Regions from separate parts of the Sphaerisporangium krabiense genome, predicted to be linked through region 1. Evidence: predicted binding sites of a transcription regulator. Region 1 holds the regulator's gene; the other holds the start of a gene.
What was found. The regulator HrcA, encoded in region 1, represses chaperone genes, less so after heat shock. The targets are predictions, from matches to a motif close to TTGGCACTCTCNNNNNGAGAGTGCCAA.

Region 1 (14,583 bases):
CCACCAGACAGCGCGAAGCCTTGGTGCTGCGGTATTACGGCGACCTTTCGGAAGCGGAGATCGCTGATGCCATGGGCATCAGCAAGGGTGCGGTGAAAAGCCACACAGCCCGCGGAATGGCCGCACTACGCACTGTACTGGAGCAATTGTCATGACCGAGGCCCCCGACGAGTCCGGCGATATCTTGCGCCGTGTCTTGCGCGCGGAGGCGGAGTCTGTCGTCCCGTCCGCGGACGGACTGGAGATCATTCGCACCCGCATCGAGCAGCGCGGCACGCGCGGCCTGCGAGGCGTCTTCTGGTGGCGGGCCGGCGCGTCGGCGCTGGGCGCGGTCCTGGTCGCCGCCACCGTGGTGATGCTCGTGCCCAACCTGCGCGAGCAGTTCACCCCCGACCAGCACCCCATCGTGCAGGTCGAGTACAACACCGACCCGCCCGACGAGTCGAGCACGCGCAGGCCCTGGATCAATCCGAGCCGCCAGCCCGTGACCGGCACGCAGCGCGCGGTGCCGGGCGCGACGACCTCGGCGGGGCCGTCTCCCACGGCCAAGCCGACGCCGTCGCCCACGCCGGGCTCGGAGTGCCCGACGGCGGTTCCGTCCCCGGCCGAGCCGGGCGCCCTGGAGTCGGCGGGCCCCTGCGCCTCCCCCGCGCCGACCGGCGGGTCTCCCGAGGAGACCACCCGGCCGGGGCCGTCGCGCAAGCCCACGCCGAGCCCGACGCCCACCGCGACCCGGGTGCCGCCGCCCACGCCGACGGCGACCACGACACCGGAGACCTGCCACTCGTGCACGCCGGCCCCGACGGCGAGCGTCCCTCCCTCCGCCACCCCGCAGATGACGGCGGAGGGCTCCACCGGGACGCTCACGTCGGAGACGCTGCAGAGCTGATCGAAGGCCCGCACGCGCCTCCCGGCGACCCTGAGGGGCCGTAGAGAGGCGCCTGCGGGCCTTCGCGCTTTCGTGTCTACCAGCGGCCGGTGCGGGCCAGCAGCACGGCCGCCGCGGCCACCCCGGCCGTCGAGGTGCGCAGGACGGTCGGCCCGAGCAGCGCCGCGGTGGCCCCGGCCTCCCGGAACGCGGCGATCTCGTCGTCGGTGACGCCGCCCTCGGGCCCGACGACGATCACGATGTCGCCGCCGTCCTCCGCCGACGGCACCGGCAGCCGGGACAGCGGCTCGGCGGCCTCCTCGTGCAGCACCGCGGCGGCCGAGGCGTCCTCGATCAGCCGCGCGACCTCCGCGGTCGTGGCCTGCTCGGCGATCTCGGGCAGGTGGAAGCGCCTGGCCTGCTTGCCCGCCTCCCTGGCCGCCGACCTCCAGCGGGCCAGCGCCTTGCCCGCGCGCTCGCCCTTCCACTGCGTCACGCAGCGCGCCGCGGCCCACGGCACGATGACGTCCACCCCGGCCTCGGTCATCATCTCGACGGCCAGCTCGCCCCGGTCGCCCTTGGGCAGGCCCTGCACGACGACCAGGCGCGGCGCGGGCGCGGGGACGTCGTACCGGCCGAGCACCCGCAGCCGCAGCGCGTCCTTGCCGGCGGACTCCACGGCGCACTCGGCGACCGCGCCCCTGCCGTCGGTGAGGTCGACGCGCTCCCCGGCGCGCAGCCTGCGGACGGTCGCGGCGTGCCGCCCCTCGGGGCCGGACAGGAGGATCTCGTCGCCGGACAGGTCGCCGGCGAGGAACACGGGGACGCTCACCCGCAAACCTTAGTGCCGGGCGCCGCCCACGACGCCACGGGACCCGGCAGGACCGGGCCCGCGTCAGCGGCCGTTGAAGGCGTCCCTGAGCCGGGAGAAGAAGCCCTGCTGCCCGGGCGCGAACTTGCCGGGCGGGCGCTCCTCGCCGCGCAGCTTGGCCAGCTCCTTGAGCAGTTCCTCCTGCGCCGGGTCGAGCCGGTGGGGGGTCTCCACGTTGACGTGGATCAGCAGGTCACCCCTGCCCGTCTCGTTGAGCCGCTGGATGCCCCGGCTGTAGAGGGGGATGACCTGCCCGGACTGGGTGCCGGGGCGCACGTCGATCTCCTCGGCGCCGTCCAGGGTCTCCACCGTGAGGATCGTGCCGAGGGCGGCGGCCGTCATGGGGATCTGCACGGTGCAGTGCAGGTCGTCGCCGCGGCGCTCGAAGATGGAGTGCGGACGCTCGACGATCTCCAGGAACAGGTCGCCGGGCGGGCCGCCGCCGGGACCGACCTCGCCCTCGCCGGCGAGCTGGATGTGGGTGCCGTCCTCGACGCCGGCGGGGATGCGCACCTTGATCGTGCGGCGGGTGCGCACCCGGCCGTCGCCGGAGCACTCCTGGCAGGGGTGGGAGATGATCGAGCCGAAGCCGCCGCACTGCGGGCACGGCCGCGAGGTCATCACCTGGCCGAGGAACGACCGGGTGACCTGCGAGACCTCGCCGCGGCCGTGGCACATGTCGCAGGTGTCGGGGTGGGTGCCCGGCGCGGCGCCGGATCCCGTGCAGACCCCGCACACCACGGCGGTGTCGACGACCAGCTCGCGCGTGGTGCCGAACGCGGACTCCGACAGGTCCAGCTCGACGCGGATGGTCGCGTTGCGCCCGCGCCTGGCCCGGGACCGCGGCCCGCCGCGCGCGGCGCCGGCCCCGCCGAAGAAGGCGTCCATGATGTCGCTGAACGGGAAACCCGCGCCGAAGCCCGCGGCGCCCGCGCCCGCTGCCCCGCCCATCGGGTCGGCGCCGAGATCGAACATCTGGCGCTTGTTCGGGTCCGACAGGACCTCGTACGCCTGGTTGATCTCCTTGAAACGCTCCTGCGTCTCCGGGTCGGGGTTGACGTCGGGGTGCAGCTCGCGGGCGAGCCGGCGGTACGCCTTCTTGATCTCGTCCTGGCTGGCGTCACGGCGGACCCCGAGGATGCCGTAATAGTCGCGGGCCACCTAGGACCCCGCCAGGATCTGGCCGACATAGCGCGCCACCGCGCGCACCGCTCCCATAGTCACCGGGTAGTCCATTCGCGTCGGGCCCAGCACTCCGAGCCGAGCCAGTTCGTTGTCGCCCGAACCGTATCCTGCGGCGACGATCGAGGTGCCGTGAAGACCCGAGTACGGGTTCTCCGAACCGATGCGCACCATAAGCGCGGAATGTTCGTCCGCCTCGCCGAGCAGCCGCATGAGCACGACCTGCTCCTCCAGGGCTTCGAGAACATCGCGCAGGCCCACGGTGAAGTCGCCCGCGAGGTTGGCCGCCCCGGCGAAGATGATCTTCTCCTCGTGGCGGTCGACCAGAGTCTCCAGCAACACCGAAAGGATAGTGGCCGCCGCCGGTCGCTCTTCCTCGGGAAGCCGCTCGGGGAGATCGGCGACCGTGTCGGGCACGCGGCTGAGCCCGCACCCGTCCAGCGAGGCGTTCAGCAGCGCCCGCAGATGCGCGATGCGATCGTCCGCCACGCCCTCGGGAAGATCGACGACACGCTGCTCCACCCGGCCGGTGTTGGTGATCAGCACCAGCATGATGCGCCGCTCGGCGAGCGGCACCAACTCGACATGACGCACCGTCGAGCGGGTCAGCGAAGGGTACTGGACCACCGCGACCTGACGGGTGAGCTGGGCGAGCAGCCGGACCGTGCGCGTGACGACGTCGTCGAGGTCGACGGCGCCGGCGAGGAACGTCTCGATCGCCCGGCGTTCCGCCGCCGACATCGGTTTGATCTGGGACAGCTTGTCGACGAACAGCCGGTAACCCTTGTCGGTCGGCACGCGGCCCGCGCTGGTGTGCGGCTGCGTGATGTACCCCTGCTCTTCGAGCACGGCCATGTCGTTGCGGACGGTGGCCGGGGAGACGCCCAGATTGTGGCGCTCGGCCAACGCCTTTGACCCGACCGGCTCGTTGGTGGACACGTAATCTTCGACAACGGCGCGCAGGACGGCCAGCTTACGGTCGTCGAGCAACGTGCTCACCTCCTGCCTCGCGATCGTGCCTGCGTGAACAGCTGGCTGGCACTCTGTGTTCCTGAGTGCCAAGTGTACGGCCCCGGCCGTCGGCGTGCGATAACTCGTCGGCACGACCTCACCCGGTCAGTGACAAGCCACTTGCTATCTGATGACAAGACCCGTCGTCCACACTGGGATCATGACCGAGAACGAGCCAGGTCCGGGCGGCCCGGCACCCCGGATCCCGCGCCAGGGCACCCCGGAACACCACGGCCCGCCCCCTGTTCCCCCGCCCGGCGCCCCCCGTCCGCACGGAGGTCCCGTCCCCGGCGGCCCCGCGTACGGCCCTCCCCCGGCGGGCGGCCCCACGGTCCCGCCGCCCGGCGGCCCACCGCGAGGCCCGGGACCCGCCGGCCCCGGCGGACGTCCCGGGCCGTCCGCCGTGCCACCCCAGGGCGGCCCCGTGCCGGGACCGCCGCCCGGCGGCCCGGCGTACGGCGCCCCGGGCGTCCCGCGCTCCGCGGCGCCGCTGCGTCCCCGCAGGCGCTGGATCCCGCTCGCCTGGCTGGTCTTCCTCGTCAGCGTCGTCGTAGGCGTCTGGACGGGTTTCAGCGGCTTCGTGGGCGCCGTCGAGCAGATCGCCCCGACCCACGTCTTCCAGAGCGGCGGCAAGGTGTCCGCTCCCCTGAACCCGCTGGACCAGCCCGTCCTGTACGCCTCGGCGTCCGGGCCGACCAACGTGACCTGTCTCGCCCAGGACGTCGCGGGCCGGCCCGTGAAGCTCACCCCGACGTCCGTCCGCCAGACGATCACCGCGAACGGGCGCACCTGGGAGGGCATGTTCGACATCTCCGTGCCCGCCGCCGGCACCTACCAGATCGGCTGCGAGTCCCAGGGCGGGAAGGTCCTCTTCGGGATCGGCAAGCGCCTGACCGCCGGCGCCGGCGACTTCGCCAAGGGTGCGGCGTACCTGTTCCTGATCCCCCTCGCGGGCTTCCTGTTCGCGTCGATCGTCACGATCGTGATCGTCGTCCGGCGCCGCCGTGCCCGCGCCGCCCGCACGGCCGAGACACGCGGCGCGTGGCCGCAGGCGCCCCAGGGGCCCCATCCGCGGGTCTGATTTTGCTAGCGTGCCCGGTTATGCGGGACTACGGACGTGACGTGCTCGCCGGCGACTGGCGCAGGCCCCTGCGGGGGAAGATCCCCCAGGTGCCCGCCGAACCCGGCCTCGTGGTCGAGGACGCCGGCGGCGGCTTCTGCGGCGCCGTCGTGGCCTGCGACAAGGAGGCCGTGACGCTGGAGGACCGCTTCGGGCGGCGGCGGCTGTTCCCGCTCGCCCCCGCGGCCTTCCTGCTGGAGGGCAAGCCGGTCACGCTGGTGCGCCCGGCGCCCTCCGCCCCGTCCGGCCCGGCGCGCAGCGCGTCCGGGTCGATCGCGGTCGCCGGGCTGCGGGCGCGGGTCGCCAAGGAGAGCCGGATCTACGTCGAGGGCCTCCACGACGCGTCCCTGGTCGAGAAGATCTGGGGCCACGACCTGCGCGTGGAGGGCGTCGTCGTCGAGTACCTCGAAGGGGTGGACGACCTGCCGGCGATCGTCGAGGAGTTCGGCCCCGGCCCCGGGCGCCGCCTCGGGGTGCTGGTGGACCACCTGGTGGCCGGGTCCAAGGAGAGCCGCATCGCCGCCGAGGTCACCTCGCCGCACGTGCTCGTCGTGGGCCACCCGTTCGTGGACGTCTGGCAGGCCGTCAAGCCCTCGGCGGTCGGCATCCCCGCCTGGCCGCAGGTGCCGCGCGGCGTCCCCTGGAAGGAGGGCGTGATCGCCGCCCTCGGCTGGCGCGGCGAGCCCGCGGACGCCTGGCGGCGCATCCTGGGCTCCGTGCGCGGCTACGCCGACCTGGAACCCGAGTTGCTCGGCCGGGTCGAGGAACTGATCGACTTCGTGACCGCCGAGGACGCCTCCTGACCCTCGCCCGGCTCAGGCCAGGTCGCGGATCAGCGCGTCGGCGAGCAGGCGGCCCTTCAGGGTGAGGACGGCACGGCCCGCGCGGAACGGCCCCGGGTCGAGCAGGCCGTCGCCGAGCGCGCGGGCGAGGGTCGTGCGGGCGTCCGGGCCGATCTCGGCCACGGGGAAGCCCGAGTCCAGCCGCAGCTCCAGCATCAGCCGCTCGACGTACCGGTCCTCGGGGGTCAGCACCTCGCGGGCGTGGGCCGGGGAACGTCCCTCGGCCAGGCGCGCGGCGTACGCGGCGGGGTGCTTGACGTTCCACCAGCGCGTGCCGCCGACATGGCCGTGCGCGCCGGGGCCGACGCCCCACCAGTCGCCGCCGGTCCAGTACAGCAGGTTGTGGCGGCAGCGGGCGGGCCCGGAGGTCGCCCAGTTGGAGACCTCGTACCAGGAGAAACCGGCCGCCGCGAGCATCGCGTCGGCGACCAGGTAGCGGTCGGCGGCCACGTCGTCGTCCGGCATGGGCAGCTCGCCCCTGCGGATCCGGGCGGCGAGGCGGGTGCCGTCCTCCACGATCAGCGAGTACGCCGAGACGTGGTCGGGGCCGGCCTCGATCGCGGCGGCCAGCGAGGCCCGCCAGTCGTCGTCGCTCTCACCGGGAGTGCCGTAGATCAGGTCCAGGTTGACGTGCGCGAACCCGGCGGCGCGCGCCTCGCGGACGGCCTCGGCGGGACGGCCGGGGGTGTGGCGGCGGTCGAGGACGGCCAGGACGTGCTCGCGCGCGCTCTGCATGCCGAAGCTGATCCGGTTGAAGCCCCCGGCGCGCAACGCCTCCAGCGAGGCGGGATCGACCGACTCGGGGTTGGCCTCGGTGGTGACCTCGGCGTCCGGGGCGAGCCCGAACTCCTCGCCGATCGCGCGCAGCACCCGCGTCAGGTCCCCGGCGGAGAGCAGGGTGGGCGTGCCCCCGCCGAAGAACACGGTGCGGACGGGCAGGTCGGCGTCGCCGAGCACGCGGCGGGCCAGCCGCACCTCCTCGACGGCCGTGGCGGCGTAGTCGGCGCGCGAGGCGCCGGGGCCGAGCTCGGCGGCGGTGTAGGTGTTGAAGTCGCAGTAGCCGCAGCGCGTGACGCAGAACGGCACGTGCACGTAGAAGCCGAACGGGCGCGTGCCGAGCCCCTCGCGGGCGCTGCCGGGCAGCGCCCCCGACGCGGGGACCGGATCGCCGTCCAGGAGCGCGGAAGGCACGGGACTACTTCTTGCCGGCCTTGTCCGCGGCGGAGCCCTCGGTGGACAGCGCGGCCACGAACGCCTCCTGGGGGACCTCGACGCGCCCGACCATCTTCATGCGCTTCTTGCCCTCCTTCTGCTTCTCCAGCAGCTTGCGCTTGCGGCTGATGTCACCGCCGTAGCACTTGGCGAGGACGTCCTTGCGTATGGCGCGGATGTTCTCGCGGGCGATGACCCGCGCGCCGATGGCCGCCTGGATCGGCACCTCGAACTGCTGCCGCGGGATCAGCTCCTTGAGCTTCTTGGCCATCTCGACCCCGTAGGCGTAGGCCTTCTCGCGGTGCACGATCGCGCTGAACGCGTCGACGGCCTCGCCCTGGAGCAGGATGTCCACCTTGACCAGGTCGGCCTCCTGCTCGCCCGAGGGCTCGTAGTCGAGCGAGGCGTACCCGCGGGTGCGGGACTTGAGCTGGTCGAAGAAGTCGAAGATGATCTCGGCGAGCGGCAGCGTGTAGCGGATCTCGACCCGGTCCTCGGAGAGGTAGTCCATGCCGAGGAGCGAGCCGCGGCGGGCCTGGCACAGCTCCATGATCGCGCCGATGTGGTCGGACGGGGACAGCAGCGTCGCCTTCACCACCGGCTCGAAGATCTGGGCGATCTTGCCGGCCGGGAACTCCGAGGGGTTGGTGACGACGAGCTCCTTGCCGTCCTCCATGACGACCCGGTAGATGACGTTGGGCGCCGTGGAGATCAGCGACAGGTTGAACTCGCGCTCCAGCCGCTCGCGGACGATCTCCATGTGCAGCAGGCCGAGGAAGCCGCAGCGGAAGCCGAAGCCGAGCGCCGCCGAGGTCTCGGGCTCGTACACGAGCGCCGCGTCGTTGAGGCGCAGCTTGTCCAGGGCCTCGCGCAGCTCGGTGTACTCGTCGCCGTCGATCGGATAGAGGCCCGAGTAGACCATGGGCTTGGGGTGCTCGTACCCGCCGAGGGCCTCCCCGGCAGGGCGGACGACGGAGGTGACCGTGTCGCCCACACGGGCCTGGCGGACGTCCTTCACGCCGGTGATCAGGTAGCCGACCTCGCCGACGCCGAGCGAGGCGGCGGGCACCGGCTCGGGCGAGATGACGCCGATCTCCAGCGTCTCGTGCGCGGCGCCGGTGGACATCATGATCGTGCGCTCGCGCTTGGAGAGCTGCCCGTCCACCACGCGGACGTAGGTCACCACGCCGCGGTAGGTGTCGTACACCGAGTCGAAGATCAGCGCGCGGGCCGGCGCCGCGGCGTCGCCCACCGGGGCCGGGATGTGCGCCACGACGTGGTCGAGCAGCTCGGCCACGCCCACGCCGGTCTTGCCCGACACCCGCAGCACGTCGGACGGCTCGCAGCCGATGAGGTGCGCCAGCTCCTCCGCGTACTTGTCGGGCTGGGCGGCCGGCAGGTCGATCTTGTTGAGCACCGGGATGATGTGCAGGTCGGCGTTCATGGCCAGGTAGAGGTTGGCCAGGGTCTGCGCCTCGATGCCCTGCGCGGCGTCGACCAGCAGGACGGCGCCCTCGCACGCCTCCAGCGACCGGGACACCTCGTAGGTGAAGTCCACGTGCCCCGGAGTGTCGATCATGTTGAGCACGTGGCCGTCCCACGGGAGGCGCACGGCCTGCGACTTGATCGTGATGCCGCGCTCGCGCTCGATGTCCATGCGGTCGAGGTACTGCGCGCGCATCTGCCGGTCGTCGACCACACCGGTGAGCTGCAACATCCGGTCGGCGAGCGTGGACTTGCCGTGGTCGATGTGCGCGATGATGCAGAAGTTGCGGATCAGCGCGGGGTCGGTCTGGCCAGGCTGGGTGCGCACCGGGGTCCGTTTCGGCAGGTAGACGATGATCGGGCGGCTGGCGGGCCAGCCGGTGTCCGTCGTGACGCGCCGGGTCGTCCCCGGGAGGCGTCACCCCGGACAGCAGAGCAGCGCGGTTCGCACACCGGCGTCGCATCGCCGGGGCGCCGGGGCCGCGCTCTTCCCCCCAGTTTACCGGGCACCAAGAGCGACAAGCTCGTCGCCGGGTTAAGATGGACGGCGCAGGTGTGTGCCACGGTCTCTCGGGTCGTTGATTTGAGGGCTCACTCGGCATGTTGGTAGCCTGTTCCTCTGCGTGTGGCGCGCCCTCTCTGCCCGCGCGTCCACCAATCCGACCGACTTTCACCGAGGCTTCTTCGTGGCGAACATCAAGTCCCAGATCAAGCGCAACCGGCAGAACGAGAAGGCCCGGCTGCGTAACAAGGCCGTCAAGTCGTCCCTCAAGACGGCAGTCCGCAAGTTCCGCGAGGCCGCCGACCAGGGCAACGCGGAGGAGGCCGCCGCGTTCATGCGCGCCGCCGCCCGCCAGCTCGACAAGGCCGCCAGCAAGGGCGTCATTCACAAGAACCAGGCGGCCAACCGCAAGTCGGCCATCGCCAAGCGCGCCGCCGCGCTGCAGGCCGCCAAGTAGGACCGGCAGCCCCGAGTTCACGCGAACGCCGCGCCCGTCACGGACGCGGCGTTTCGTCATGTCCTCACCCGGCCACGCGATACCACAGGTTCGTCGCCGGCGATCCCTCGCTCACGCCGACGCGTTCGAGCCCGACCGTGGCGCCGCCCGGATGGTCGAAGAGGCGTACGCCGTCGCCCAGCATGACCGGCACGACCATCACCAGCACCTCGTCCAGAACGCCCGCCTCCAGGCACTGGCGAGCGACATCCGCGCCGATGATGTTGACGTACTTCCCGCCTGCCGCCGCCTTGGCCCTGCTCACCGCGTCGCCGAGATCGGTCACGAAGGTGACGTCCCGCACGGGCGTCGCGGGCGGATTGTGGGTGAGCACGAACTGCGGCCCACTCCACCCGCCCCCGAACGCCTTGCCCTCCGCGGGCGTGCCGCGGTGCGGGTCATCGCCGCGGAAGGTGCGATTCCCCACCAGGAGCGCACCGATGCTCGCGATGAGTTCGGGCACCAGGGGGTTCGGCCCGAGGTACCCGGTAAGCCAGGACATGTCACCGCCGGGACCGGCGATGAAGCCGTCCACCGACATGGCGGCCGAGTAGAGCATCTTGGACATGGTCCACCTCCGTCGAGGTCGTTGCGTTTCTCCCCCTGTCATGACACCGGCACCGTGCAGAACTCATCGGCCGACGCGGCCCACCCGCCGTCCGGCGGCGTAGGGACCCGGCCGAAGACCGGGAACAGGCCGCGATCGCGCACGCTACGCGAGCGCACCGACCAGCACGGCCAGGCCGCGCCACACCGGCACCGTCCTCACGTACGGTAATCGATGTCGTCGAATTCACGGATCAGCGTTGTCACGCGAAAGCATGAAGTCGCTCACGGAATGCGATTCTCCCGGCGCCGGCGGCGTTACCGATCACACGCACGGTACTGCGCGCCACTTCTCTTCGTGACCACGGGGACCTTCGCCGTAACCGAACAGGATTCTCGGCCGAGCCAGGGCCATCGATCATTCGTGACCGAATGATGGGCCACACGTCGACAAATGTGCGCGATTACGCGGATATGTCGGCATCGGCCGAGGTGGCAGGTTTCATCGCGGCCGTAACACGCGATGCTATGAAGCGCCGATATGGCGATGAACACGGCGAATCCGGAAAGCGACAATCCGCCCCCACGACGCCGCCGCCGATCGAGGCCAACGTCATCAAGAAATCACCCGACCATCCAAGAATGACGTTCCACTGGAGGTCGGATTCGTTTTCACGACCTTTTCAGCCGCTTTTGAGATGGCCGTAGCCCCGCCATTTACATTACAGTTCGGCAACATACCGTCACACGCGACCTGCGCGTTTGACGCACCGTCACGGACACGCACCGTCACGAAATCCGTCCCCTGTGCGAGGCGCACGTAGACAGACGGCCTCCATCCAGTCATTCGATCCTATGTTCGAACAGCCGTGCCGTCACGCTGCGTGGACCTTGACCGTCCAGCTCACGGCCTGGCTTCATCAGGGCGCTCATATCGTTTCCCGTCCTCCAAGAGAGCGGAGCGCCTGTGAGATCCCCCCGTAGCGATCGCCGCGGCATGCCCCGGACGACCGGGACCCCGCCCGATCCGGACCGAAAAGTCCCCACACGAGCCCCGTACCCCGGAGGCTCCCGCTCCCGAGGCCCGCGATCACGCCGTGCCCTCGCCACGGTCGTCGGCCTGACCCTGCTGGCCACCGCCGTCCCCGCCCTCCCCGCGCGGGCGGACGGTTCCGCCGCCGCGCAGGAGCCGAACGCCCTCACGCGCCTGACGAGCTGGGTGACGCAGGGCATCACCGGCCTGTTCACCGACGACCCCAAGGGCGAGGCCCGGCCGGGGCCCGGCACGATCACCCTGCCCGGCGCGCGGCCCGCGTCCCAGACCGTGCGGCCTCCGGGCAGGCGGGTCAAGGAGCTGACCGCCAAACGGACGGCCCAGGACCGCGTCTTCCAGCTCGACGACGGCCGATTACAGGTCGAGTCCTCCGCCGTGCCCGTGCACTACCGCGACAAGGCCGGCACGTGGCAGCCCATCGACACCCGGCTCCAGGCCGTCGGCGACCAGGGCTTCCGGTTCGGCAACGACAGGACCGGCTTCTCCTCCCGCTTCGGCGAGGACACCGCCGCCCTGACGAGGATCGCCGCCGGCGACCGGAGCCTGACCCTCGGCGTGGCCGGGCAGGCCCGGCGCGTCACCCCCGAGGTCAAGGGATCGGTGGTCACATACAGGAACGTCTGGGACGGCGCCGACCTGGTCTACAAGCTCACCCCCGGCGGGGTGAAGGAGTACCTGGTGCTGGCCAAGCCCCCGGCCGCCGGCGCGTCCTACACCTTCACCGTGAAGACCGGCGGCGTCCGCGCCCAGCCCCGCCCGGACGGCTCGGTCGCCTTCGTGGCCGACGGCGCCGACCGCCCGGCGTTCACGATCCCCAAGCCGTTCATGCTGGACGCGCGGCCGGACACGACCTCGCCGTACGGGAGGCGGTACTCCGACGCCGTCACCCAGACCGTCGCCCAGAAGGACGCCGAGGCGACGATCACGCTGACCCCGGACGCCGGCTGGCTGGCCGCCCCCGACCGCAAGTGGCCGGTGGTGATCGACCCGACGATCCGCATCCAGCCCGCGGAAGCCGGCGGGTTCGACACCTACGTGAACTCGGCCGCCAAGACCACCAACTACGACTCCTCCTGGAAGCTCCCGGTCGGCAAGATCTCCGCGGCCGGCGTCAACCGCGCCCTGCTGTACTTCAACATCACCAATGACGAGGTGCCGATCGGCGCCCACGTCGACTCGGCGCGGCTGGAGACCTACTTCGACCAGGCTCTCGGCGAGGCGGGCCCCGTGACCATCGAGGCGCGTGAGATCACCTCGCCCTGGGACTCCTGGGAGGTGAACTGGAACACCCAGCCCTCGTTCTCCCCCACGGTGGCCGCGACGGTGACCCGCCAGCCGGGCGAGCTGTCGCGCCGGCACTCCTTCGACGTGACCGGCATGGTCAACGGCTGGATGTCCAGCATCGAGGCGCCGATGTACGGCCTGATGCTCAAGGCCGCGGACGAGACCGCCACCGGCAAGATCGCCGGCCCGGTGTACGAGTCGGCCGAGGACGTGTACGGCGGCGACGGGATGACCGGCGAGACCGCCAACATCCCCAGGCTGGTGATCACCTACGGCGACCCGGGCGTGACCCTGAAGCCGGTGACCACCGCGACCGCGACCGGCGCGTCGCTGTCCTGGACGCCGTACGCCGACCCGACCCCCGGCGACCCGTCCGACGACGTCGAGGAGTACCAGGTCCACCGGGAGTGCCCGTCGGGCTGCCAGGTGCCCTCCGCCGACGGAGTCGTGGACACGCTGGTCGCGCCGCTCTCCCCGGACACCACCTCCTACACCGACACCACCGGCGGCGGCGACCCCGAGGCGATCGCCGACCCGTCGTACGTGCACGAGGCCACGTACTGGATCGTGGTGAAGCTGCGGAACGGGCAGGAGATCGTCTCGCAGTCCCAGCGGGTGATCCTCCCCCGCCCCGGCCTGATCTCCAAGATCCTCTACGGTGGCGCGGACACCACGCTGTCGTCCGGGGAGCCCGCCGCCGGGCACGACACGGTGTCCGGGCAGAAGTGGCTCCAGGTCGGCAACACCGCGACCACGCTGGCCAACACCCGCGCGGTGGTGAGGTTCGACGACTACACCACCGAGATCCCCGCGGACGCGCAGATCAGCGAGGCGACGCTGTCGCTGTGGGCCGTCAACACCGGCGGGTCCGGCGCGACGTTCAACGCCCACAAGCTGACCAGGCCGTTCACCGAGGCCGCCACCTGGGCCACGTCCGACGGCACCGCGAACTGGACCACCGCGGGCGGCGACTTCGAGACCACCGCCCTCGGGTCGGTGAGCGGGGTGAACGCCCAGCCGCAGTGGCGCAAGTGGAACGTCACCGCCGCCGCCAAGTCCTGGACGGCCACCCCGGCGTCCAACAACGGCCTGCTGGTGAAGGTCGCCAACGAGGCCGGAACCGCCAAGCAGTCGGCCCAGTTCCTCGCCACCGAGGCCGAGGGCGAGAGCGTGCTGCGCCCGAGGCTGCGGGTCACCTACCTGGAGAAGACCTCCGAGTCGTCGGCGTACTACGCGCCCGGCACCCCTGAGCTGGTCGAGGCGGGCGCGACCGACACCGTGACGGTCACCGTCACCAACACCACGACCCAGACGTGGCCGGCCGCGACCACCGCGCTGTCGTACTTCTGGAAGCGGCCCGACGGCACCGACCTGACCACCGCCGACAACCAGATCATGACCGAGCTGCCGTACGACCTGGCCCCCGGTGAGACGGCCGCGGTGGCCGCGGAGATCAAGGCCCCGGCCGCCACCGGCGACGACAACGGCGCCGAGGCGGTCGACCTGGTCTGGGACGTGCGGGACACGGTCGCAGGCACCTGGAAGTCCACCACCCACGGGCTGCCCCGCTTCCCGCAGCGCACCCGCGTCGTGTGGCCGACCTCCGACTTCCTGGGCTCGGAGAAGTTCTACTCCTACACCGGCAAGAACACCGGCGCCGGGTCCACCGCGCTGGTCAACACCCACACCGGGAACCTGGTGTGGAACTACAACGCCTTCTCCAATCCCTCGCGCGGGCCGCAGACCTTCGTCCGCACCACCTACAACTCGCTGGACACCACGGCGTCGTCGATGGGGTACGGGTGGTCGCTGCAGACCTCCACCCTGCAACGGCTCGGCTCGCCGCTCACCTTCGGCCCGCGCGGCGACCGGTGGCCCTCGCAGGTCAAGCTGACCGACGGGGACGGCACCACGCACGTGTGGACGCTGGACACCCACGGGCAGAGCTCGCGAAACTGCACGCCCGCGACCTGCGACTACGCCAACCCGCGCGGCGTCCACCTGTACCTGCAGCGCGTCGCCGACCCGAACAACCCCAGCCGGATCTCCGGCGACGCCAAGCGCCAGTGGGTGTTCACCAACCCCGGCCGCACGCGGTTCTTCTTCGACA
Region 2 (14,583 bases), 1.8 Mb from region 1:
TCTCGACGAGGCCCGTCACGCGGACCACGTCGTCCTCGGAGGTGGGCTGGATCTCGGCGCAGCCGTACAGCGAGACCTGCTCCCTGGGGACCTCCATGAGGGCGACCACGCTGCCGCCGTAGGTGTCGCGCACCTCGATCATGCGCTTGAGCAGGTGGTCACGGTGGTCGATCATGTCGTCGCCGAGCAGGCAGGCGAACGGGTGGTTGCCGACGTGCTGCTTGGCGCACAGGACGGCATGGCCCAGGCCCTTGGGCTCACCCTGGCGTACATAGTGGAAGGTGGCGATCTCGACGGGTTCGAGAACCTGGGACAGACGCTCGGAGTCGCCCTTGGCCGCCAGCACCTCCTCCAGTTCGTAGGCGCGGTCGAAGTGGTCCTCTATGGAGCGCTTGTTCCGGCCTGTCACCATGAGGAGGTCGAGGAGCCCGACGGACACCGCCTCTTCGACGACATACTGGATGGCCGGCTTGTCGACGATCGGCAGCATCTCTTTCGGGGTCGCCTTGGTCGCCGGAAGGAAGCGGGTCCCGAGGCCGGCGGCGGGAATGACGACTTTCGTCACTGGATCGTAGTCAGCCATGGATGCACCTTAATGGAGGGCCGAGTGGACAAAGCGGAGCTGCGCCGGAGGATCGTGGCCGCGCGCACAAGGCTCACCGATCCGCGCGGCTCGGCGACCGCGATCAGGGAAACGCTACTCGACCGGCCCTGGGTGCAAATGGCCGGGCTGGTCGCGTGCTATTGGTCGTTGGGCACGGAACCGTCGACGCACGGCCTGGTTTTCGCGCTCTGGAAGCACGGCGCCACCGTGATCCTTCCGGTCCTGCGGCCGGACGACGACCTCGACTGGGCCGTCTACGACGGTCCCGGATCGGTGGAGCCGGGACCGCGCGGCCTGATGGAGCCGGTCGACACGCGGCGCGGCGTGGACGCCATCCGCACCGCGGCCCTGGTCATCGTGCCCGCGCTCGCCGTGGACCCGTCCAGCGGGGTCAGGCTGGGGCGCGGGGGCGGCTCGTACGACCGCGCGCTCGCCCGGGTCGGGCCGAACGTGCCGACGGTCGCGCTGCTGCACGAGGGCGAGTTGATCGAGGGAATTCCCGCGGAACCCCACGACATGGCGGTTTCGATGGCGGCGCTTCCCTCGGGCATCGTCACGCTCGGACGGGTGTGATTTTCGTCACGGATTTTCGTCACGAGACGATTTGAAGATCCGCCAGACCGCCATTGTCGTCGAAGTATTCCTGCAGCTTGTCGTCGCGGACCGCGGCGAAGAATCGCGCGCCGGTCTTCCTGTCGACCCGGACGACGCTGGCCCCCTTGATCATGGCGGTGCCGCTGGTGGGGATCGTCGTGGAGTCGACCGTGTCGGGACGGATGTCGCGCAGCTCGAGGGCCAGGTCGCGCAGCGTGCTGAGCGTGACGCCGGAGTCCACGCTGACCGCGCGGGTGAGCGCCTCCAGGAAGGCGTTGAGCTTCAGCGGGCTGGTCAGCAGGTCCCTGCTGATGATCTTGTGGCCCATCGCGCGGACGAACGCCTGCTGCCGCTTGATGCGGTCGAAGTCGCCGCCGGGCAGGTTGTACCTCTGCCGGACGAACAGCAGGGCCTTCTCGCCCTCCAGGTGCACCATGCCCTGCGGCCAGGTGACCTTGTTCATCGGGTCGTACACCTTGCGCGACACGTAGACGTCGACGCCGCCGATCACCTCGGTCATCGCGACGAAACCGCGGAAGTCCAGCGCGGCGAAGTGGTCGATGCGGATCTTGGTGAGGTCCTCCACCGTCCTGATCAGCAGCTTCGGCCCACCGAAGGCGTACGCGGCGTTGATCTTGTTGTTTCCGTGCCCGGGGATGCGGACATAAGAGTCGCGGGGGATGCCGATGAGGGTGAGCCGATCACGGGCGGCAGGGACGTGTACGACCATGATCGTGTCGGCCCGCTGGGAGCCCGCCTCGCCCGGCCGTTTGTCCGACCCGATGAGCAGCCAGTTCTGCGCCTCGCCCACGGTCTTCGCGGGCCGCCCCGCCTCTTCGGGAAACGCCCCGGTGATGCGCTGGATGTTGCCGTTCAGAGTGATCTGACGCTCCATCACCAGCGCGAAGCCCGCCGCCAGCACCACGGCGAGGACGAGCGCGACCACGATCAGGACGCGGCGCAGTAACCGCCGCTTCTTCGGAGGAGCCTCCTGGACGTCGTCGCCGTCGCCGGCGGAATCGTCCTTCCTCAGACCGTCAAGAACCGCCGGGTTCTTCAGGTACGGGGAAGACTCGTCCGTCACTACCGTTCACCCATGAATCCGTAGATCTCTCATCCGTGTCGCGTGTGACGGTAGCTCAAAGTAGTTCCTCGTGGTAGAGGACCATACTAATACGCCACAATGGGCGGAAAATCACGACAGGGAGGGCCGATGAATCTGAATATCTGGCTACTCCTCGCGTCCGTCGTGGTGATCGCCGCCATCGCCTCCGTCCGGATCGCCCACCGCACGGGCCTGCCGACCCTGCTCATCTACCTGGGCATCGGCCTGCTGCTCGGCGAGGCCGGGCTGGGCGTCCAGTTCGAGAACGCGAGCGTGGCCCAGCAGATCGGCCTCGCCGCCCTCGCCGTGATCCTCGCCGAAGGCGGCCTGACCACCCAGTGGGCGCACGTACGCCAGGGCGTGCCGACCGCGCTCGCCCTCGCCACCATCGGCGTCGGCGTCAGCATCGTCGTGCTCGCCGCGTCCGTGCACTGGCTGCTCGGCATGGACTGGCGCATGGCGCTGCTGCTCGGCGCGATCCTCGCCTCCACCGACGCGGCGGCGGTCTTCTCCGTCCTGCGCCGCCTGCCGCTGCCACGGCGGCTCGCGGGCATCCTGGAGGCCGAGTCCGGCTTCAACGACGCGCCCACGGTCATCGTCGTCGTCATGCTCAGCGGGCTCGGCACGCCGCTGCCCGACGTGGCGCACGTCATGGGCGAGGCCGCCCTCGAACTCGGCGTCGGCGCCGCGGTCGGCCTCGCCGTCGGACCGCTCGGCGGCTACGCGCTGCGGCGCGTCGCGCTGCCGTCCTCGGGTCTGTACCCGATCGCCGTGCTCGCCCTCGCGTTCGTCGCCTACAGCGGCGCGGCGCTGCTGCACGGCAGCGGCTTCCTCGCCGTCTACCTCGCCTCGCTCGTCCTCGGCAACACGCGCCTGCCGCACCGGCCCGCCACCCGCGGCTTCGCCGAAGGAGCCGCCTGGCTCGCCCAGATCGGGCTGTTCGTCATGCTCGGCATCCTGGCCAGCCCCTCCGAGCTGCCCTCGACCGTCGTCCCCGGGCTGATCGCCGGGCTCGCGCTGCTGCTGCTCGCGCGGCCCGCGTCCATCGTGGCCTCCGCCCTGATCGTCCGCGTCACCGGCGTCGACGCGCTGTCCTGGAGGGAACAGCTCTTCCTGTCCTGGGCGGGTCTGCGCGGAGCCGTGCCGATCGTCCTGGCCACCATCCCCTGGGCCGCGGGGATCATCGGGGCGAAAGGCCTGTTCAACGAGGTCTTCGTCATCGTGATCGTCTTCACGATGGTGCAGGGGCCCACGTTGCCGTACCTGGCGCGCGTCCTCGGCATCGGCGCGCCCGGCGAGGCCCGCGACCTCGGCGTCGAGGCCGCGCCCCTGGAAGAGCTCGACGCCGACCTGCTCCAGATCACGATCCCTCCCGGCTCGGGACTGCACGGAGTGGAGATCTTCGAGCTCCGCCTGCCGTCCGACGCCGCCGTCACCATGGTCGTCCGGGAGGGACGCTCGTTCGTCCCCGAGGGCTCGACCCGGCTCCGCGCGGAGGACCAGCTCCTGGTCGTCACCACCGCGGCCTGCAGGCAGACGGTCGAGCGGCGCCTGCGGGCCGTCAGCCGGCGCGGCAAGCTGGCGGGATGGTACGGCGAACGTGGCGACTGAGAATCTGCCCCTTGCGGGGCCCTTACGACGCCGGCGCGGGACCCCAGCACCTCAGGCCGCGCGGCCACAGTTCCCCCTCGTGGCGACCTTCCCCACCGCCCCTCCCGTCCTCTCCCGCCTCTGCGGCATACCAGGACAAGGCATCCGCATAGGGGCCCGTGACCTCGGCGGGGAGAGCTTGCGACGGGGATTAGAACCCGGCTGGGTGGCGTTTAGCCTAATCGGCTGCGTACCATTAGCAGTCGCATCGGTAGAGTGCCAATCTGCGTGAGCCATATGAGGAGGACCGCGTGCCCACCTACCAGTACGCCTGTACCGCTTGCGGTGAAGGTCTCGAGGTGACTCAGCGCTTCACCGACGATCCGCTGACGACGTGCCCGAGCTGCTCCGGCAAGCTGCGCAAGGTCTTCTCCGCCGTGGGCATCGTGTTCAAGGGGTCGGGCTTCTACCGTACGGACAACCGTTCGTCCGGCTCCTCCACCTCCACGACCTCGTCGTCGTCCGCCAAGTCGGAGTCCGGCAGCTCCTCGGATTCGGGGTCGGCCTCCAAGTCCGACTCGGGCTCGGGCAAGAAGGAACCCGCCGCCGCGAGCTCCTCGTCCACGTCCTCCACTTCCTCCACGTCCTCCACCTCCTGACGCCGTCGCGGGTTGTACGGCCGCCTCTGACGCCGTACAACCCTCCTCCGCCCCCGGCTCGTACGAGCGGCTGAGGCGGTTTTCCACAGGCGGCGGTTTCGCCGCCGACGGGCCCGGCACGGCGCGCTAGTGTCGTCGCCATGGTCACCAGAGCGGACATCGGAGTCATCGGCGGCTCAGGCTTCTACTCCCTCCTCGACGACGCCGAGGAGGTCGAGGTCACCACGCCGTACGGCCCGCCGAGCGATCCCGTCACCGTGGGGCGCATCGGCTCGCGAACCGTCGCGTTCGTGCCCCGTCACGGCCGCGACCACCGCTACCCTCCCCACCGCATCCCCTACCGGGCCAACCTGTGGGCGCTGCGTTCGCTGGGCGTCCGGCAGGTGCTGGCCCCGAGCGCCGTGGGGTCGCTGCGCGTCGAGTACGGCCCCGGCACGCTCGTGATCCCCGACCAGCTCGTCGACCGCACCTCCGGCCGCGTTCACACCTACTACGACGAGGGGGGCGCGGTCCACGTCCCCTTCGCCGACCCGTACTGCCCGGTGGGCCGCGCCCTGGCCTACACGACGGCGAGCGCCGAGGGGTGGGAGACCGTGGACGGCGGCACCCTCGTCGTCATCGAGGGCCCGCGCTTCTCCTCCCGCGCCGAGTCCCGCTGGTTCACCTCCAACGGCTGGTCCATCATCGGCATGACCGGCTACCCCGAGGCCGCCCTCGCCCGCGAACTGGCCCTCTGCTACACCACGCTGGCGCTCGTCACCGACCACGACGCCGGGGTCGAGGCCGGCGAGGGCGTCACCCAGGAAGAGGTCTTCGCCTTCTTCGCCGCCAACAGCGAACGCATGCGCACCCTCGTCGCCACGGTCGCCGCCACCCTCCCGCTCGACCGCGCCTGCCCCTGCTCCACCGCCCTGAACGGCATCAAACTCCCCTTCGCCCTCCCCTGACCAAACCCGACCGTCATCACCGTGGCCGACGGCACCGTGCGGCGCGGGGATGACACCCCTGAGGTCGGGTGATCATGTCCCTCTGCGGTCCGGTCCACCCGCCGACCAGCCTCCCGGCCAAGCGCTTCGTCCGCGTGCCGTTACCGGACGATCGGCGGGCCGTTACGTTCGCCTCGCCTCGGCGACAACGCGTGCATACCCGCCGACCAACCACCTGCGGCATGGGGCACGTCCACGTGCCGACCACCTTGGACCATGTGCCGGCCAACCGGTGATATCGGCCCGCGTGCCTCCCGATCGGTTAACGGTCCATGTACCAGCGACGGCCACGCCGGTCCACATGCCTACCGAACGGTGTCGGTCCACATGCCTGCCACCGGTGACGTCGACCCCATCACCAGCCGGCCGATCACGTCGACCCCATGACCAGCCGACCGACGACCTCGATCCGCATGCCCAGCCGACCAGTGACACCTCTCCGTCGAGTTCCCGAGTCCCTCGGCCGCCCAGCGAACGGCCCGACATGGCCCATCAGGAGCGATCACCATGCGCACCGCACCATCTTCTGGCGCACCATCTCGTGGCGCACCATCTCTTGGGGCGCTGTCTCGTGCCGCTCGAATGGTCAACCGACGGCGGCGGCTCTTGGCCGCCGCGCTGGCGGCGATGGCCATGACGTGCCTCGGTCTCGCCGTGCGTCCCGCCGCCGCCACCGAGGTCCTCGCCGCGGCCCGCGACCTCCCTGGCGGCGCACTGTCCCCTGCGGACGTCACCGTGATCAGGCTTCCCGAGGGCACTGTGCCCGACGGAGCCCTCCCCCCTGCAGCCCCGGTCGACGGCCGTGTCCTGACCTCGCCCGCCCGCCGCGGCGAGCCGCTGACCGACGTACGCCTGCTCGGCCCATCCCTCGTCGACGCCTACGGCCCCGGCCTCCTCGCCGCGCCCGTGCGCATCACGGACGCGTCGTCGGCACACCTTCTGCGCTCCGGCGACGTCATCGACGTCATCGCCGCCGCGCCGAAGTGGGACGACGCGGTCGCACCCCCGACCGCGACGGTGGCCCGTGCGGTGACCGTCATCGCCCCACCCACGGCGACCCGTGCCACCGACGCCATGGGCGACACCGGCGCCCTGGTAGTCCTCGCCGCCACTCCCGATCAGGCCACCCGCCTCGCCCAGGCCGCCACGGGCTCACGCCTGTCCATCGCGATCCACGGCCACCGGCAATGAGTGCGATCCCGAGCAGCCACTCTCCGTGACAAGGCCACGAAGCCCGAATCCCGTGACCGTCCGTAACTTGAGGCCGCGAACAGCGAGCCGCGCCATCTGCCCCCACGCACACCGTCCGTGTCGTCGGAAACGTGACCACCTGCGACGCACATAGTTATCCACAGCACGTGGACAACTATGAAGTCTCTCCTACAGCCCGGACCCGACCTTGGGGTCATACTCCCAGTGCCAGGGCTCAAAGGGACTGCGATACGCCCAATCAGGATGAATCCACCCGAACTGCTTACCGTTCGCCTCAAGCCAGTTGAACTGCGCCGAGCGGAACGACTCCACCCCGCCGCACAGGTCCACCGCCAGCCCCAGCCCGTGGTTGCTCCGCCCCGGGACGGCCGCGAACCCGGGCCGACGGTAATAGACCGACTGCTGCGCCCCGAGGCTGCGGTAACTGTCCGTCACACATATCGACCTGCCGAAGCGCCGCTTGTACGCCTCGTTGAGCGCCACGAACGCGATCGCCGCGTCCGCGCGCAGCTCGCGCCCCGGCTGCTGGAGTGGACACAGCACACTCTTGGGCAGCAGGCCGTTCGGATACTGCGCGGCCGAGCTCACCCGCGTGGGGTCGCACGCGGCCCCGGACCGACCCCCCTGGTTGACGCGCACCCCGAGCTTCACCAGCGCCTGCGACAAGGACTTGACGGTCGCCGCCGAACGCTTCCGCAACGTGTCGATCTCCAGGCTGAGCTGAGCCTCGACCAGCAGCTTGGTGGCCCGGAGATCCTGCGCCTCGGCCGCCAGCCTCTGCTGCTGTTGATAGAGCCGCCCCGCGTCGGCCAGCACCTCGTCCCGCCCGGACACCAAGTAGGTCATGTCGCTGAGCGCGCGCAACTGGTCGACGTCGCTATCACCGGAGAGGAACGGAGACATGTCCCCGCCCGACGGAGTCTGGTAGAGCGACTGGACGAGGTCGGCGAGCGGCTTGCGCACCCGCGACATCTGCGCGGTGGCCGTGCGGAGCTGCTCCAGCTTCGCCTTCAGCTCGGTGTCCGCCTTCGCCAGCGTCGCCTGCCGCTGTTCCAGAGCCTTCGTCGCCTCCGCCAGCGCCTGCGACGACTTCTCGGCCTCCCGCCGCAGCTCCGTCAGGTTCCCCGGACCCGGCTCCCGCGCGGCCTCCTCCAGCGCGACGGGCTTCGCCTGCGCCGTCCCCGACGACGCGAGCACGAGCACGGAAGCCAGCCCCATGAAGACCGCGACCAGGCTCGCCGATCGAGGAGATGGCACGGTTGGAACCCCTCCAGTTGCGAACTTGTGACCTCAGCCCGGCACGCACGTTACTACAGCAAGCCAAGTGCCCGGGCCCGAGGCACAAGACCCGTTATGCACGGATCATGGCATTTATACCGCCCCCACCCCCCAAACTTGACGCACTCTCACGAATCCCCCACCCCACCCCGGCAAAGCCCACCCAACCCCCCACCAGCGCCCCCGAGTCGCCCAACGCCACACACAACGCCGCCACCTCAACCACACGCAAGACCAGCCACACCCTTCCCACAACCGGTCGACCACGCCCCCTAAGCCACGACTGCCACGACGTTCCACAGGACACCCGCCAGCTCTCCTCGCAAGGTCCAGCCGTCACCGCAGAGGCCACCGCCGTCACCAGTAACGGCGCCGGCAAGGGCACCAGCCATGGAGCCGACGATGGGGACAGGCAACGGAACCAATGACGGGATCGACAACGGAACCAGTGCCGGGATCGGCGACGGAACTCAGGGACAGGATCGGCGATGGAGCCGATGCCGGCATTGGCACAGCGCCAGGCGATACTGCCACCATCGATGGTGCTGCCGCTTCGGGGCGGTCACCACCGGCGGTGATGCTGCTTTATGCGGTCACCACCGGCGGCGCTGCCGCTTCGGGCGGTCACCACCGGCGGTGATGCTGCTTTGTGCGGTGCCACAGACTCCGATCCGGCTCTTGAGAGCGGCGGCCTTGACCACCGCCGCTTACGACGACGCCAACGCCGACCGCACCCGCTCCCCCTCCCCGCCCGAGCCACCACTCCCCTCACCCACTAAGCGCCGCGACCATAAGCCCCACCGCGATCACCACAGGCACGACCAAAGCCCCTATCAACACCCCAAGCCGAACCCTCCGCCCCTGCAAGCGCCCCGGCCGCAACCCACAACCCAGCTCATGCCCCCAGGAGCTTGCTCGCCCAACACGTCCTCCACGCATCACGTCCACGCAGACGCCCCCCACCCCAAGACCACCGCTACACCCACCCCTCGTGCGCCCAGCACCACCCACACAGCTCACACTCACGCTCCGCGACCATAGTCACGCCCCGCAACCACCAACCCCCCCATGTCCCCCCTTTACCGCAGCTCAGCCCACCCATGGCCTCCCCCACCAAGACCCAAGCCCCACCACGTCACACAACCCCCCCACCTTTCGGTACGCTTACACCAGATCCCGCCTCCGTAGCTCAGGGGATAGAGCACCGCTCTCCTAAAGCGGGTGCCGCAGGTTCGAATCCTGCCGGGGGCACCTATCCACCAGCCCTAACCAGGCCCTATCTGGGCTTTTGCTTAGCCCTCTTGAGCAGCCGTAGGCCACCGTGTGCAGCCGTATGTCAGCTAGTGCGGGATATACGCGGGATGGGCATCGCCCAGTTCTCCCTGTAAATGAAAGGACCCCAGGGGGATGACTCGGGGTCCACTCGCCGCAATGTGGATCACTCGTCCAAAAGCTTCGCCGATCTTGCTATTGGCGCGAGACTGCTGCCTCCTCCATGCACTTCGCGTAGACGCGTAGCAGGACGTCGACGCTGTGGCCGGCGCGCTTGGCGACCTCTCTGGCGTCCGGATCTGCCGATGGACGCGCACTCCTGGTTTCGGAGCGACGTCAGGTGACGAGCACGGTAGTGAGCATCGAGAGATACGGCTCGTGGGCGAGACGCAGGCTGGCAAGGTCGGATGTCTCGAACCACGCCACAGCGTCGTGCTCGTTCGGCGCGGGCGGCAACCTCCTCTAAGTAAGGCGGATGGTCCGTCACCGAGGCACGCGGTCAACGTTGGGCAGAACGAACTCCTCAGCGACGCAGAGTGGCTCGAACGCTGGCTCACCGCCGAGCAGAAGTCGCTCATCTGGGTCGATAACACCGGCAAGGACGTATACAGAGGCTTCAGAGGTGGAGGCAGCCGTCCGGGGAGGCTAGCCTGCTCCCAGGTGCGGTCCTGGCCCCCGGCGGAAGCATGCAGACCGCCGCACCCGACTGGTACCGCATCGCAGCCAGCACTTCCTGAACTGCGACCGGCTCGAACTGTGGAGACCGGTGGTCGTCCGGAACGAGGGTGCCCGCCGTCCGGACGACGCGCGCCACCGCCACGCCTGCATCGTGGTCGCCCGCGCGGGGATTGCCGAGTCGCTCGACAACCATCCATCCACGGGACGCGTCCAGTTCAACATGCCCGTCAACTTCCCCGACGGCCGGCAAGCCAACTACGCCGTCCTCACCCACCTATCCAACCATCGCGTCCTCGCCTGTGCCTGATGAGCAACATCGGCGTTGTCAAGGTCGAGTTGTGCCAACTTGGCTGACCAGACCCCATTGTCACGAGCAGGAGATGCGACAGAGTCTGGAGATCAACAAGGAGTTTGCCGTTGGTAACGGCACGTAATACAATGCATACGGATTGTGATAGACGTCCGTCCTTGCGTGAAATCCTGGCTGGTTGCGGCATTTTGTCAGTCCAACCCGCTAACTTTGCACCAGTAGAGACACGGGACCGTTCCACCTCGATGGTCCTCTGCGCAAGCGAAGGGAGGCTCGCCCACTTGTCGAAACGATTTGTCGTCGGTCAACTGGTCGAGTACGCCGGTTCCCCCGGCGTCGGACGAGTTAGCCACGTCTCCAACTTGCAGGTGCAAATCGACTTCTTCGAATCTGTGGCCGAGCCCGTAGCTCACTCCGTGACTGTTCCGGAAACTGAATGCAAGCACGTGGCCCTTGCCCCCGAGACGCGGGTGTATCGGCGCAACCCGGACACCGGGGTGTGGATGGCTGGCAGGGTCAAGGACCAGACTGATCCCGGCGAGTACTTCGTTCGGTTTCCGAACGTCGACTTCGACTTCCCTGTCCGGGAGGACGAACTGCGGGTACGGTGGGACCGGCCCGTCGCAGACCCCGTCCAGGTCCTGACTTCGGCTGGCAACGAATCTGGCTACTTCCACAACGCTCGCTTGCCGTTCCTCCGGAACATCGTCGCCCAGCGCGCAGCCTCCGCCAGCACCTCGGCGCTGCTGTCTTCAGCCGTCGAGTTCTTCCCGCATCAGGTGCACGCGGCACTTACCGTGCTGTCCGACCCCGTGCAGCGCTACCTACTCGCCGACGAGGTCGGCTTAGGTAAGACGATCGAGGCTGGCTATGTGGTCCGCCAGACTTTGATCGATAATCCCCGTGCCAAAGTCAGCGTCATCGCTCCTGACGTCCTACGACGCCAGTGGCGACGGGAACTTGTCGACAAGTTCTTCATCGAGGACTTCCCCTGCGCGAAAATCCAGATCCTCTCTCACGAATCCCCTGAACGATGGTCCGATTGGGAGGGTAGCGACCTGGTCGTTGTGGACGAGGCGCACCGCCTTGTCCAGGTCACAACTGCGGAGGCCAGTCCCTATAGGCAACTCGCGCACATCGTCCACACCTCGACGCGTGTTCTCCTTATGACCGCGACTCCCGTCATGTCGAACCACCTGACCCAGTTTGCGCTGCTACATCTCCTCGACCCAAACCTCTACAAATGGTCCGATCTCGCTGCGTTCGAACACAAGTACCAACTGCGCTCCGAACTCGCGAACTACGTTCACGCCCTGGACAGCGAGTTCACCTACCTGCTTCCCGACGCAATCGCAGACATCGAAAAGCTCATCCCCGACTCCGACGAGCGATTCCGTGAACTGAGCCAAGAGGTCCTCACCCTGCTGGATGAGGAGGACGAACTCCGCGAAGGCGTCGACGAAGCCGACCTCAAGGCGCGAACCGAGGCGCTTCGGGCGCACATCAGCGAGGCTTACAGACTCCACCGCCGCGTTATCAGACACCGTAGGTTAAGCGTCACCGTCGATGATCCCGAAGCCATGTACCTCCCCTACGAGGTCCGGGGACGGCAATCCCCCGTCAGTTTGCCGACGACGAACAATGCGCTCGAGGCCGCCCAAACCATGCTCATGAACTGGCGATCCATGATCTGGGATTACCTTCTCGATCATGACCTAGAGGACCAGAAGGCGAAGTACGCAATGGTGCTCGCCGTCCTCTCTACCCGGGCGAGCGGTTGGACCAACGACCTGAGCGACGCGCTTGCCTGGCGTGTCAACCAAGACGAAGAAGCAGCCGTTCGGGCAGGGCTGAGTGCCCAAGAGCGCGCTCTACTGGCCGAGCCTGAAGTCCTCGAGGTGGAACGCCCCTTGCTTACCAATTGGCAGGCGGCGGGGCAGGAAACCGACCCGTCTCAGATTGTCAACGCACTCGTGACTGATCTGCTGCCGGCGCTGAAGAAGAGTCGCCGGACGGTGATCTTCTGCGGACCAGGGATGCTTGCAGGGGCGATCACAGACTGCATCAGCAGACGCTTCCCAAACATCGCCGCTCTTGAACACTCAGAGAGGGTGGGAACCGAGACGTCAGAGCGCTCGTTGGTGAAGTGGTCTGCCAAGGAGCGCCCCCAGACTCGCGTACTAATCGCAGACGACACCGCAGAGGAAGGGCTCAACCTCCAGGAGGCGGACGCGGTAATCCATCTACGGTTGCCCTGGTCGCCGAACCAACTCGAGCAGCGACTCGGCCGCGTGGACAGGTACCCCGGATCAGCCGACCAGCGGACCCCCGCTCCGCAGTACCGATTGGCCGATGAGGGCACCGGTGCCTCCTACCTCGAGGCATGGGCTGAACTGTTGGTGAATGGGTACGAGTTGTTCTCGGTGTCCGTCTCGACGCTTCAAGATGCCATCACTGAAGGACTGAACGACGTCTGGGCTTCAGGACTTGAGCATGGCCTCGAAGGCTTACCGGCCATGGCCTCACGGGTCAAGGCCAACCTCGCCGAGGCCCGACGAGAGATCGACAAGATGGACATACTCGAATCCATCCACGAGACCTCAATTGAGGGCCGTGACATCGCCACTTCCCTGTTGGAAATGGAAGCCGGTTGGCGCGACACCAGCCAGGCCCTATGCGGCTATGTCGACACCTCTGGCGGAATCGGACTCCGCTACGAGGAGAGGACCGTCGGCGGTTCCCTGAATATGATCTTTGACGTATCCGGCCCGACGCCGAAGGTTGAGCCACGTCTGTGGCGTGCCGTGCGCCCGTGGCTCACGCCCGAGGTTTCGCGAGGAACACTCAACCGCAACGTCGCCCTCAGGAACCCAGGCACACGACTCCTCCGCATCGGTAACCCTCTTGTCGATGTTCTGGCCGAGGCCGTGTACCGGGAGGACCGTGGCCAGGCAGCAGCGTTCCGGCGACTCGACAGGGGATACCGAGGGGACTCGCGTGCGTACTTCGGCTTCGACTACCTGGTCGAGGCAGATCTCACGGATGCTCTCAGCCTTGTGGGCGATCATTCCGACGCGATTCGCGCACTGCGGCGCCAGGCCGACAGACTTCTGGCTCCGTTCACGCTCAAGGTCTGGGTTGACGCGGGAACCGGTAAGCCAGTCACCGATGGGAGAGCCCGGGCGTGGCTGGACCAACCCTACGACAAGAAGACGGACCAGAACTTCAACGCGACACGCCTACCGGGTTTACTCGAGATCTTCAACGGATGGGAGGGTTACCAGGCCTCGGGGTCCTCCTCGGAGTCGGCCGCAAGAACCCATTTGATTGAAACGAAAGAGCTGTCCGAGCGGTGTGCGCGATCTCAAGATGAGGCAAGGCAGCGCGTCGCTGTCACCGTGGCGCAGGCGCACACGCGCCAACTAGCAGGGCACCTGGTGGGCGACGCCGAGAGTTTGCTCACGAACGTGACCGTAACACAGACGCTCATCGACAGCCTTACGCGCCCAACGGTCAGGGTTGTTGCAGCGACCTGCATCGTCCGATTCGGCCAGCAGATAGGCATGCGATGAACTCGAGTAGCTGGGTTCAGGCTAAACAAATGTATGCCGAATGGCCGAATGTCATGGTTCCTGACAGGGCCAGTGGAACTGTACGTCGACTTGCGGACGCACTAGTAGCCTTGCCCCTCGGAGTCGCAGGTAGTCGTGACGTGGCTGCCCTCACCCGTCAAATACTCCTGGAGTCCGTCGCGCGTGAGAATCGCTCGCCCCTCACCGTGCCGATTGATCCGCTTCTTCCGACCTTCGACCAGTGGTGGGAAAGCGCATGCCAGGCTGTGCAGACAGGCCCGAAGCAGCTGGTGGTGAGCGCGGCGCCTTGGCACCCGTCCACTCCTGACGGCCTGGCGAAAGAGGCGGCCGAAGCCGACCTTCGCGAAGTCTACCGAGGTCAGGATTCGCTGCAACGGCGTACTCTCGATGGTCTACCGGCTGACCCGTTCTGGGCCGCGTCCCTTGGATACGACACTTACTACTCAGTAGGCCAGCGTCAGGTCGCCCGCTCAATCGCAATGGCACCTTCGGGAAGCACAACAATCCTGTGCCTCCCGACAGGGCACGGTAAGACCCCTGTCGCACTTGCCCCAATCCTGCTCAACGCGGAGGGAGTTGGCGTATCAGTCGTCGTCGTGCCCACTGTCGTACTGGCACTAGACATGGAACGGCGGACGAAGCAACTCCTGGGTGAGAGTAGGCGTGCCGCACCGAGCGGGCGTTACGCCTACATAGGGGAAC

Region 2: the regulator HrcA is predicted to act here: its motif matches at 4,150-4,176, upstream of BJ981_RS14520 (FmdB family zinc ribbon protein).

The regions. Positions count from the first base shown of each region.
Region 1 covers NZ_JACHBR010000001.1:5,065,078-5,079,660, reverse strand. The annotation lists gene BJ981_RS22350 (SigE family RNA polymerase sigma factor) at 1-155, shown strand, start outside; gene BJ981_RS22345 (hypothetical protein) at 152-889, shown strand; gene BJ981_RS22340 (16S rRNA (uracil(1498)-N(3))-methyltransferase) at 966-1,700, opposite strand; gene dnaJ (molecular chaperone DnaJ) at 1,764-2,900, opposite strand; gene hrcA (heat-inducible transcriptional repressor HrcA) at 2,901-3,911, opposite strand; gene BJ981_RS22325 (hypothetical protein) at 4,357-5,013, shown strand; gene BJ981_RS22320 (DUF3097 domain-containing protein) at 5,034-5,855, shown strand; gene hemW (radical SAM family heme chaperone HemW) at 5,868-7,085, opposite strand; gene lepA (translation elongation factor 4) at 7,090-8,919, opposite strand; gene rpsT (30S ribosomal protein S20) at 9,278-9,550, shown strand; gene BJ981_RS22300 (dihydrofolate reductase family protein) at 9,615-10,157, opposite strand; gene BJ981_RS22295 (DNRLRE domain-containing protein) at 11,133-14,583, shown strand, end outside.
Region 2 covers NZ_JACHBR010000001.1:3,237,450-3,252,032, reverse strand. The annotation lists gene galU (UTP--glucose-1-phosphate uridylyltransferase GalU) at 1-583, opposite strand, end outside; gene BJ981_RS14535 (5-formyltetrahydrofolate cyclo-ligase) at 608-1,177, shown strand; gene BJ981_RS14530 (LCP family protein) at 1,197-2,282, opposite strand; gene BJ981_RS14525 (potassium/proton antiporter) at 2,412-3,914, shown strand; gene BJ981_RS14520 (FmdB family zinc ribbon protein) at 4,205-4,552, shown strand; gene BJ981_RS14515 (S-methyl-5'-thioadenosine phosphorylase) at 4,693-5,499, shown strand; gene BJ981_RS14510 (RcpC/CpaB family pilus assembly protein) at 6,121-6,729, shown strand; gene BJ981_RS14505 (D-alanyl-D-alanine carboxypeptidase family protein) at 6,919-8,007, opposite strand; tRNA gene BJ981_RS14500 (tRNA-Arg) at 9,207-9,279, shown strand; gene BJ981_RS14495 (hypothetical protein) at 10,067-10,285, shown strand; gene dpdE (protein DpdE) at 10,417-13,860, shown strand; gene dpdF (protein DpdF) at 13,857-14,583, shown strand, end outside.